Regions from separate parts of the Mesorhizobium sp. WSM4312 genome, predicted to be linked through region 2. Evidence: predicted binding sites of a transcription regulator. Region 2 holds the regulator's gene; each other region holds the start of a gene.

Region 1 (2,200 bases), on a different contig from region 2:
ATGTCGAGCTTGATCATCGAGCCGTTGACGCCGCCGGCGGCGTTGATGGCGTCGGCGGCGGCCTGTGCGCCCTGCTTGAACTGGTCGCCGATGGTGGCGAGCTGTCCGGTCATCGGGCCGACCACCGAAACGGTGATGTCGTCGGCGAATGCCACCGGCGCACTCATCATCAGGCCGAAAATGGCCGCGCTCAAAATACTCATTTTTTTCATGGCAATAGAACTCCTCCACTCACGCGCGGCCGCCCCGGCCGCGCTTCTTCCAGAGAGGCGGGACAATTTCATCCTTCATTGGGCCTGTCTAGGCGCATTGGCGCCACTCGATTGGGCCTGCGGACCCTCATCGACGCAAAAAGCCACGCCAGCCTTGTTCCGGCTGGTCGTGGCTGTTTGCCTATCGGGCTGTTTCCCCAGCGCCCCCGCGCCGCGAACCCCAACGTGGCCTTCCCTGTCGTCCCTGCCATGATCCGAAGAAACGGATTCTTTTCGGGATCATGGTCCGTCGCACGGCTTGGGCCTGTCCGGCTGCCGCATTCTTGTCGTTCATGGCCTGTGGTCTGGCTGTCTGCGCAGCCTTGTCCCTGTTTTGGCCCGACCGTCTTGGAGCGGTCTTGGCCGGAGCGTCCCCGCCTGCCGGAAATCTAGTGCATGGTCATCCATTCGCGGGCTTCGCGCAGCGCCTTGGCGATCTCGACCTTCGACATGGCGGCCGACAGTTCCGAGCGCAGTTCCGCGGCACGGGCCGAGCCCTTGATGGCGGCGATGTTGAACCATTTGTGGGCGGCAACGACGTCGGTTTCGCAATCGCGACCGGTCGCATACATCATGCCCAGTTCGAAAAGAATGTCGGCCTGGGCAGTTGCCCCCATGGCGCCGAAACCTGCTTCAAGCATTTCAAAACGTGCCATTTTAGTCCCCTGTCTGGCTCCCGAGAGCTGCCTCCGTTCGTCTTGTCCGGGCCGCTCTTTCGATGCTTTCGAGAATGCCGATCAGGCTTGAATCCGCCGTTAAATGGCGTGCTTAATTTGAGGAAAACAAAGCTAAAACAATAGGTAAACGTGGAAATTCGTTAAGGATACGAAGCCAGCAATTCAGCCGATTTTCGTCAAATTCGACGAAAATTTTCCGAGCCTCGATCAACACTCCGCTAACCACGGGAAACAAACAGGACGCGCCGGTCGTTTTCATTTCCTCGCCGACGGCGTCAATTCAGGGGGCTTTGAAATGCCAAGATCTTCCGCAGCGGCACCGCTTTTGTTTTGCCATGAGCTGGATTAGCTTACGTTTGCGTAAGCGGCAGACCGGCGAGGCGGAGAATTCGGCCGGCTATCCAAGGGAGCAAGATATGTTTCGAAAAGTGAGCCTGGCTCTTGCAGCCACATTGATCATGGCGGGTGCGGCGTCGGCCGATCCGATCGAGGGCAATTGGAAGACGCAAGCCGGGGATACCGCTGCCATTTCAGGCAGCGACTCGTTTTCCATCACGCTCAAATCGGGCAAATATGCCGGCAAGACGATCGGCTCGCTCAAGGCGGCGGGCGACAACAAATATGCCGGCAGCATCACCGATCCTGCAAACGACAAGACCTATTCGGGCAAGGCGACATTGTCGGGCACCGCGCTCAAGATGAGCGGTTGCGTGCTTGGCGGACTGATCTGCAAGAGCCAGACCTGGCACAGGCTCTGATCAGCCTATCCTTGTGACATCCTGACGGGGCCCGACGGGCCCCGTTTTCGTTTCACCGGCACGTCAAGCCTTGGGGCTCTTGCCCCCCGCTGCAGGTAGCCGCGCACGCCGGCGACGACCAGCCCAGATCCCGTCAATCAATTTGAACCGCAGATGAACACCGGCATCAGAGCCGGTTCAGAGGCGTTGGGGCATTCTCCAGCGCGTTGAAGGAGACACGACCCAATGCTTGCTCGCCGCTTCACCATCGTCTGCCTGCTGATGAGCCTGTTTGGAATGTTCTTCGCCATCCTCGTCGCCGAAGCGGGCCGTTCTCCCCGCTCCTGGGACGAAGCCACCAGACTATGCCGCCTCGCCTGCCCGACCAACCTTCGCCACTGAAACAAAGAAACCCGGACCTCGAAAAGAAAAGCTCAGACATCATGACCCGCATCGCCGCCAACACTCTCAAGACCCTTCGGCTCCTGCCGCGGGCGGCGCTTATCCTGGTGCTCTTGGCCGCGCCCGTCCTGGC
Region 2 (2,200 bases):
ATGTGCTGATTTCCGAAGATGCGCGGTTGGTGGCGCTGCCGATCGGCGGTGGAGAACTCGCGGTCAGCCGGGCTCGCCCGAACGAGTTCACCGTCGACAATTGGAAACGCGCGCTGGTGTCCGAAACCATCGTCGTGCCGGAGATGTTCGACAGGGCGGACGGGCAATTCGACATTGCCGATGCCGTCAATCTGCCGCCGGGAGCACCGTTCTACTGCACGGATGGCGTCTGTCTTGCACGGCACCCGTCGGGTGCGATCATCGCGCATGTCGAAGACCGCAAGGATACCTGGAAAGCCTGCGGTTTCGCCGACCTGATCGTCGTCAATGACGCGACGGGCTATGATGCCTGCCACAATCCGCTGGTTCTTGTCGTCACCAAACGGCAACTTGCCCGCAAAGGCAGTGCCGCCGTGTTCTTCGACCGCCAATCGGCAACTGGCCCGCCAACCGTCAGCTTCGCGGTGGACGGGCCGTATCGGCCTTGGCACGAGCAGCGAAAATTTTCGCGTGAGGCGAGGGGGCTGGCGCCCTATCAAAAACCCGAAAAGACGGCCGCTCCTGCTCAGTAACGCCGGATCAGCCCGACAAGCTTGCCCTGCACCTTGACCCTGTCTGGCCCGAAAATGCGCGTCTCGTAGGCCGGGTTGGCGGCTTCAAGGGCGATCGAGGCGCCCTTGCGGCGGAACCGTTTCAGGGTTGCTTCCTCCTCGTCGACTAGCGCCACGACGATCTCGCCCGGGCTCGCCGTGTCGGCGTTGCGGATGATGACCGTGTCGCCGTCGAAGATGCCGGCGTCGATCATCGAGTCGCCCTTGACCTCCAGCGCATAGTGCTCGCCACCCATGATCATGTCCGGCGGCACCGAGATCGAATGCGTCTGGTGCTGGATGGCATCGATCGGCACACCGGCGGCGATGCGGCCCATCACTGGGATCGACACGGCGGAAACCGCATCGTCATCATTGCCGGCCGCAGGCAAACGCGACTGCGCCGGCTTGATCTGGCGGCCAAGACCGCCCTGGCCGAGGCTGCCCTGGATGACGCTTGGCGAGAATTTCTTTGCCGCGTTAAGGCCGGGCGCGATCGAATCCGGCAGCCGCAGCACTTCCAGTGCCCGCGCCCGGTTGGGCAGCCGGCGGATGAAGCCGCGTTCCTCCAGTGCCGTGATCAGGCGATGGATGCCCGACTTGGAGGCGAGATCGAGCGCTTCCTTCATTTCGTCGAAGGACGGCGGAATGCCGCTTTCCTTGAGCCGTTCATGAATGAACATCAGCAGTTCATGTTGCTTGCGTGTCAGCATGGCGGCCCCCCGAGGCGTTGAACGACGGATTTGAATCAGAATCGAAAAACAAACCCAGAACAAACACTATCTGTTCCAGTTGTGTTCCGCAACTGTTTAAAGTTTAATGAATTTGTTAACGCGCCTGAAATTTTTTGACCGGGGCAGAGGCTCGCGATCAATCGTTTCCCTGCCGGTGCACGCATTGAAATCGTTTCGGTTAATGGCCTGTGGCCTAGCCTGAATGCCGTTTGGCATCAGGTATCTGGGAGGCGTCCACGGGGCGGATTTGAGCGGTGTATCGCTCCATTTCCGGCAGAACGAAACGAAACCAAAACGCCAACGATCGTGAGTTCAGGGTCGGCACGGCCACGTGGATCCGGACGCGGCGGAAGCATCATCCGGAAACCGCTTTCAGGCTGCCGGCGCGCGCGGTGTAAGTGTTGGCGCCGTTGTCTTCGCTGTGGACATAGACATGCAGCGTGTAGCCGATATGCCCCGTCATCAGCGCCTTTGCCCGCTCTACATCTCGATCGAGCGCCGCTTCCATGATCGCGGTGTGATGTTCTATGGCGATCGCCTCGCGCAGCGCGTCCATTGCCTCGCCATAGCCGTCCTTCAGGCCGGCCGCCGCTCGCAAAGTCGGCGCCAGGCCGAGAAACCGATGATGCCGGCGCAGCTGATCGGCGATCGTCGAGCGGAAGCGCAACAGCCAGTTTGACGTCGCCGCGCTCAGCAGCGCCGCATGGAAGGCCTCGTGGCTCTCGTCCCATTTGTCGACGGCGGCATCGGAAGGGTCATCGACCGCGGTCTTGCAGCGGGAGAGCCGGTAATGAGCGGTAACGACCGCGTCCTCCCATTCCCTGCCGCCGTTCGCGATCGATTCCAGGAACAGCGGCATTTCGACAACCATCCTGG
Region 3 (2,200 bases), on a different contig from region 2:
GGGCGTAGGCCTCCAGCGCCAGGAACTCTATCTCCTCCATCGAGGGGGCGAGTTCGCCATGCCAGGTGCGGGTCTTGTAGATGCGGGCCATGCTTTGTCCTTTGATCCGGCATATAGGCTTTCGCACCGGGCGAGGCAAATGAAGCGGCAATTCCTGCCGCGGCACCTTTGCCGATGCCGAGGAATCGCTTAGGGGTCGGTTCCGGCCATCTCCTGGGGAGTTCTCATGCCGGACCTTTCCACCATCGGACTTTTCGCCATTGCCTGCCTCGCTTTGACCGCGACGCCAGGGCCGGACATGCTGCTGATCGCCTCCCGCAGCGCCAGCCAGGGGCGCGCCTCGGGCCTGGCGACCTATGCCGGCATCGCCGCCGGCACCTATTGCCACGCGCTGGCCGCCGCCTTCGGCCTGTCGCAACTGTTCCTGGCAGCGCCCATCGCCTACGACATCGTGCGCTATGCCGGCGCAGCCTACCTTGCCTATCTCGCCTGGAAGGCGTTCCGTTCCGACGGAACGGCATTTGCCCCGGTCGCCGGCCTGCCGCGCTATTCGCGAAGCCGGATTTTCCGGCAAGGCCTGCTGACCAATCTGCTCAACCCGAAGATGGCGCTGTTCGTGCTGGCGCTGTTCCCGCAATTCGTGCGCCCCGAGACCGGTTCCGTCGCCGGCCAGATCCTGCTGCTGGCGACCGTGCTCAATCTGATCGGGCTGATGGTCAACGGCCTGGTCATCCTGACCGCCAGCCGGATCGGAGCCGCCTTATCGAAACGCACGCGGTTCCGGCGGGCGCCGCAGATCCTGCTGGGAACCGTATTCGCGGGCCTGGCCGCACGACTGGCTTTCGGCGGCCAGCGCTGAAGCGCGTTTGCAGGAATAAATTCCTTGTGACTCTGCTTGACTCTTCCGTCACCCTCTGGAATCAATAGGAACATAACAGGAACAATTGTGAGTGGACACTGACCGTCATGGCGATATCAGCCGTGGCGCGGGAGACTGTTTTTGCCCTGCGCCGCCAGATCGCGAAGATCGAGGGAACGCTGCCCGAGCGCCTGCAGGCGCCGGCTGGCGCGCCGCTTGATGCCGACGCCAGCGCCGATCTCACGATCGTCCGGCGCGGTCTTGCCGCGGCCTTGCCGGATGCCTTCCTGCCGATCGGCGTCGACCCTCTCGATGCCGCCCTGAGCGGTGGGCTGCCGAAAGCGGCGCTCAGCGAAATCCATGGCCTGGAAACCCGCGATGCCGGAGCCGTCGCCGGCTTTGCCCTGTCGCTCGCCAGCCTGATCCTCAAGCAGGCGCAAGGGCTGCCGGTGTTGTGGATAGGCACCACGGAAATCTTCCGCGAGGCGGGCTTTCCCTATGCCAGGGGACTGCAGGCCTGCTTCGGCATCGGGCCTGAGCAATTGCTGTTTTCCGAGGCGCCGAAACTCGTCGATGCGCTGTGGGTCGCCGAGGAAGCAGCGCGGATGACGGCGCTCGCCGCCGTCATCCTCGAAATCCGCGGCAACCCGCTGCGGCTCGACCTGACCGCGACGCGCCGGCTGCATGCGAGGGCGCAAAGTGCCGGCCGCCCCGTATTCCTGCTGCGGCAGGCGGCCGAGCCGGAACCGACGGCGGCGCCCGTCCGCCTCATCGTCTCGCCGGCGCCGGCCGTGCCGCGCGAAACCGTCGCCGGGCCGCTCGCCGGATCGATCGGCCGCCCGGCCTTCACCATCAGCATCGGCAAGAGCCGCACGGCCTTGCCTGGACAATTCACACTGGAGTGGAACCCCGATGAACGCGTATTCGATGAAAGAAGGGGCGAGAAAGGACGGACAGGCCGGGCAAAGAATCCTGTCCCTGTGGTTTCCCTATCTGGCGGCCGAAAGGATCCTGCGGCAGCGCCTGGGGCGGTCCTGGCGTTCCCGGCCCCAAGATCACCCGACGCCATCTCATCCGCCACTGGTGATCAGCCACCGCCAGGGCAACGCGCAGCGCATCTCAGCCCTCGACGAGCGGGCTGAGGCGCTGCACCTGAAGCGCGACATGGGCATTGCCGACGCGCGTGCCATGCATCCGTCGATCGACATCGTCGAGGCCGATCCGGAGGCAGACCGGCGCCTGCTCGAAGGCCTTGCCGACTGGTGCGACCGCTACACCCCGCTGGTGGCGCTGGATGGGGCGGACGGACTGTTTCTCGACGTCACCGGCTGCACCCATCTG
Region 4 (2,200 bases), on a different contig from region 2:
AGCGGATCGCGCTGTATGGCGAGTGCCGCCGGGCAGTCGAGGATGCGTTCGAAATAGTGCCCGCTGAGCAGAGAGCGGCCCAGGCGTTTCTCGGCCTGCGCATGGTCGCCCGGCATGAATTCGAGACGGCGGTCGAAATTGCCGAAGCAAGGGGTGTGCCCGGCGAAATCCGCGATCTCTTCATGGATCTCCGGCGGCAGGACGAGGCCTGAAAACAGGCCGTCGGAACGCAGCGCATCGACCACCGCCGCCCGCTCGACACCGGAAAACATCGTATCCCCGACATTGTCGGCAGGACGGGCGCGTTTTGCGGCCAGCCAATGCATCCGACGCCCGGGCATGGTGCGCGCCAGCATGAACATCGGCAGCCAGGCCGGGTTTTCGCGCAGGTCCGTGAGATAGGTCGGAATGCGCACGGCAATACGCCGCAGCAGGCTGCCATTGCGCGCAATGGCTTCGAGACTGTCAGCACCGGAATTGTCAGGGGTTGAAAGCGTCATCGGGTCCTCTTCTTTGAGGGTGACACCGATGCCGCATCGGTGCCCACCACTCGCATGACCCAAACCCAATTCACCCACCTCGGGAAAGGCTAACCGTGCGTCAGATTTTGTGCAATGCACAATGAGCAGAGCAGGTGCAAAAAATCACTTCGGCGCGCGGTGTTGCTGCTTCGGCGGCGCCACCCAGATCTCGGCCTCGAGCTTCTTCGTCGCAAGGCCCCGCGCCAGCGCCTCGGCGCTGCTGGCACTCTTTGACAGCGATGCGGCCTGGCGCTTGCTGATCACCAGCCCGTCGGCGAGCGCACGGTTTCCCGAAAAGACCCTGGCCAGGAAAGGCGTGCGGCTGCCCCGCGCGCGCGAAAACCGCGCCGCCATGGTTTGCCTCGCCGTGTGGGCGACGACCGCGTCGGTCCAGCCCTCCACCAGCCGCGCGCCCGGCTCCAGCAGCAACAGCCAATCACCCTTGGCCTGCCTTATCCCGGCGGCGATACCGCCGCTTGCCACATAGTGGCAGCCGGCATGGTCGGCGACATGATGCGTCTGGTCGTTGGAGCCGGTGTCGCAGACGACAACTTCGCGCACCACGCCCTCGACCGCGCCGCCAATCAGCGAGCCAAGCGTGCGGGCGAGAGCCTCCTCGTCATTGCGGGTTTCGATGAGAACACTGAGCATATTTAGCCGAATAGCGGAAAGCCGCGCACAGCGCCAGTTTTTGCGGCGCAGCATAAAAAGTTCTTGCTTTGTTCTCGTCGGCAAAATAGGAATAATTTCATGAACAGAGCGATTCGACACAACATGGACAGTCCCTGGGAGCGGGCCAAGATGGAACCGATCGTGCGTGCCGACATTGCAGCCTTCGGGGCAGGACGAGCCGAAATGGCCAATGCGATGATCGAGCAGAGTGGAATGCGCATCCGTCCGGACCGCAATCGCGGACGGTCGGCGGGCATCAATCCGTCCGGCCGCTTCGAACCGGTCAGCCGGCATGTCTTCGACGATGGCTGGAGTTCGCTGGAGGAACTGCCGCCGTTCAAGACCGAAGTGCAGGTGGAAAAGCCGCGCACCATCATCACCCGCAACGAATCGCCCGACATCTCCTTCGACCGGTCGATCAACCCCTATCGCGGCTGCGAACATGGCTGTGTCTATTGTTTCGCGCGGCCGACGCACGCCTTCATGGGCCTGTCGCCGGGACTGGATTTCGAATCCAAGCTGTTCGCCAAGCCGGATGCGGCGCGGCTGCTCGACAAGGAACTGTCCAAGGACGGCTACCAGCCGCGCACCATCGCCATCGGCACCAACACCGATCCCTACCAGCCGATCGAGAAACAGTACCGGATCATGCGCGAGATCCTCGAAGTGCTGGAAGCGCGCGGCCATCCGGTCGGCATCGTCACCAAATCCGCCCTGGTGACGCGCGACATCGACATATTGTCGCGCATGGCCGAACGCGGACTGGCCAAGGTGGCGCTGTCGGTGACGACCATGGACCGCATGCTGGCCAGGACGATGGAGCCCCGCGCGTCGACGCCGACCAAGCGGCTCGAAGCGATCCGGCAACTCTCTGACGCCGGCATTCCGGCTTCGGTCATGGTGGCGCCGATCATCCCCGGCCTCACCGACCAGGAGATGGAGCGGATCCTCGATTCGGCCTACGCCGCCGGTGCGCGCGAGGCGGGTTATGTCGTGCTGCGCCTGCC

The links. Region 2 encodes LexA, which represses DNA repair genes until DNA is damaged. Its sites were predicted from a motif close to TGTTCNNNNTGTGTTCNG; they were not measured.
Region 1: a site for LexA is predicted at 1,030-1,047, ahead of CK228_RS00375 (sel1 repeat family protein). Genes of this name have one in related genera too.
Region 3: a site for LexA is predicted at 926-943, ahead of CK228_RS20365 (ImuA family protein). Genes of this name have one in related genera too.
Region 4: a site for LexA is predicted at 1,231-1,248, ahead of CK228_RS01575 (PA0069 family radical SAM protein). Genes of this name have one in related genera too.

The regions. Positions count from the first base shown of each region.
Region 1 is NZ_NSFU01000001.1:71,128-73,327, forward strand. It holds gene CK228_RS00370 (branched-chain amino acid ABC transporter substrate-binding protein) at 1-212, opposite strand, end outside; gene CK228_RS00375 (sel1 repeat family protein) at 641-907, opposite strand; gene CK228_RS00380 (DUF2147 domain-containing protein) at 1,345-1,686, shown strand; gene CK228_RS35130 (hypothetical protein) at 1,912-2,067, shown strand; gene CK228_RS00385 (hypothetical protein) at 2,109-2,200, shown strand, end outside.
Region 2 is NZ_NSFU01000010.1:236,957-239,156, reverse strand. It holds gene CK228_RS18915 (ComEC/Rec2 family competence protein) at 1-572, shown strand, start outside; gene lexA (transcriptional repressor LexA) at 566-1,303, opposite strand; gene CK228_RS18905 (GntR family transcriptional regulator) at 1,680-2,200, opposite strand, start outside.
Region 3 is NZ_NSFU01000011.1:199,038-201,237, forward strand. It holds gene CK228_RS20355 (metallopeptidase family protein) at 1-91, opposite strand, end outside; gene CK228_RS20360 (LysE family translocator) at 227-859, shown strand; gene CK228_RS20365 (ImuA family protein) at 967-2,001, shown strand; gene CK228_RS20370 (DUF6504 family protein) at 1,943-2,200, shown strand, end outside.
Region 4 is NZ_NSFU01000001.1:331,583-333,782, forward strand. It holds gene CK228_RS01565 (hypothetical protein) at 1-500, opposite strand, end outside; gene CK228_RS01570 (glycosyltransferase) at 645-1,172, opposite strand; gene CK228_RS01575 (PA0069 family radical SAM protein) at 1,323-2,200, shown strand, end outside.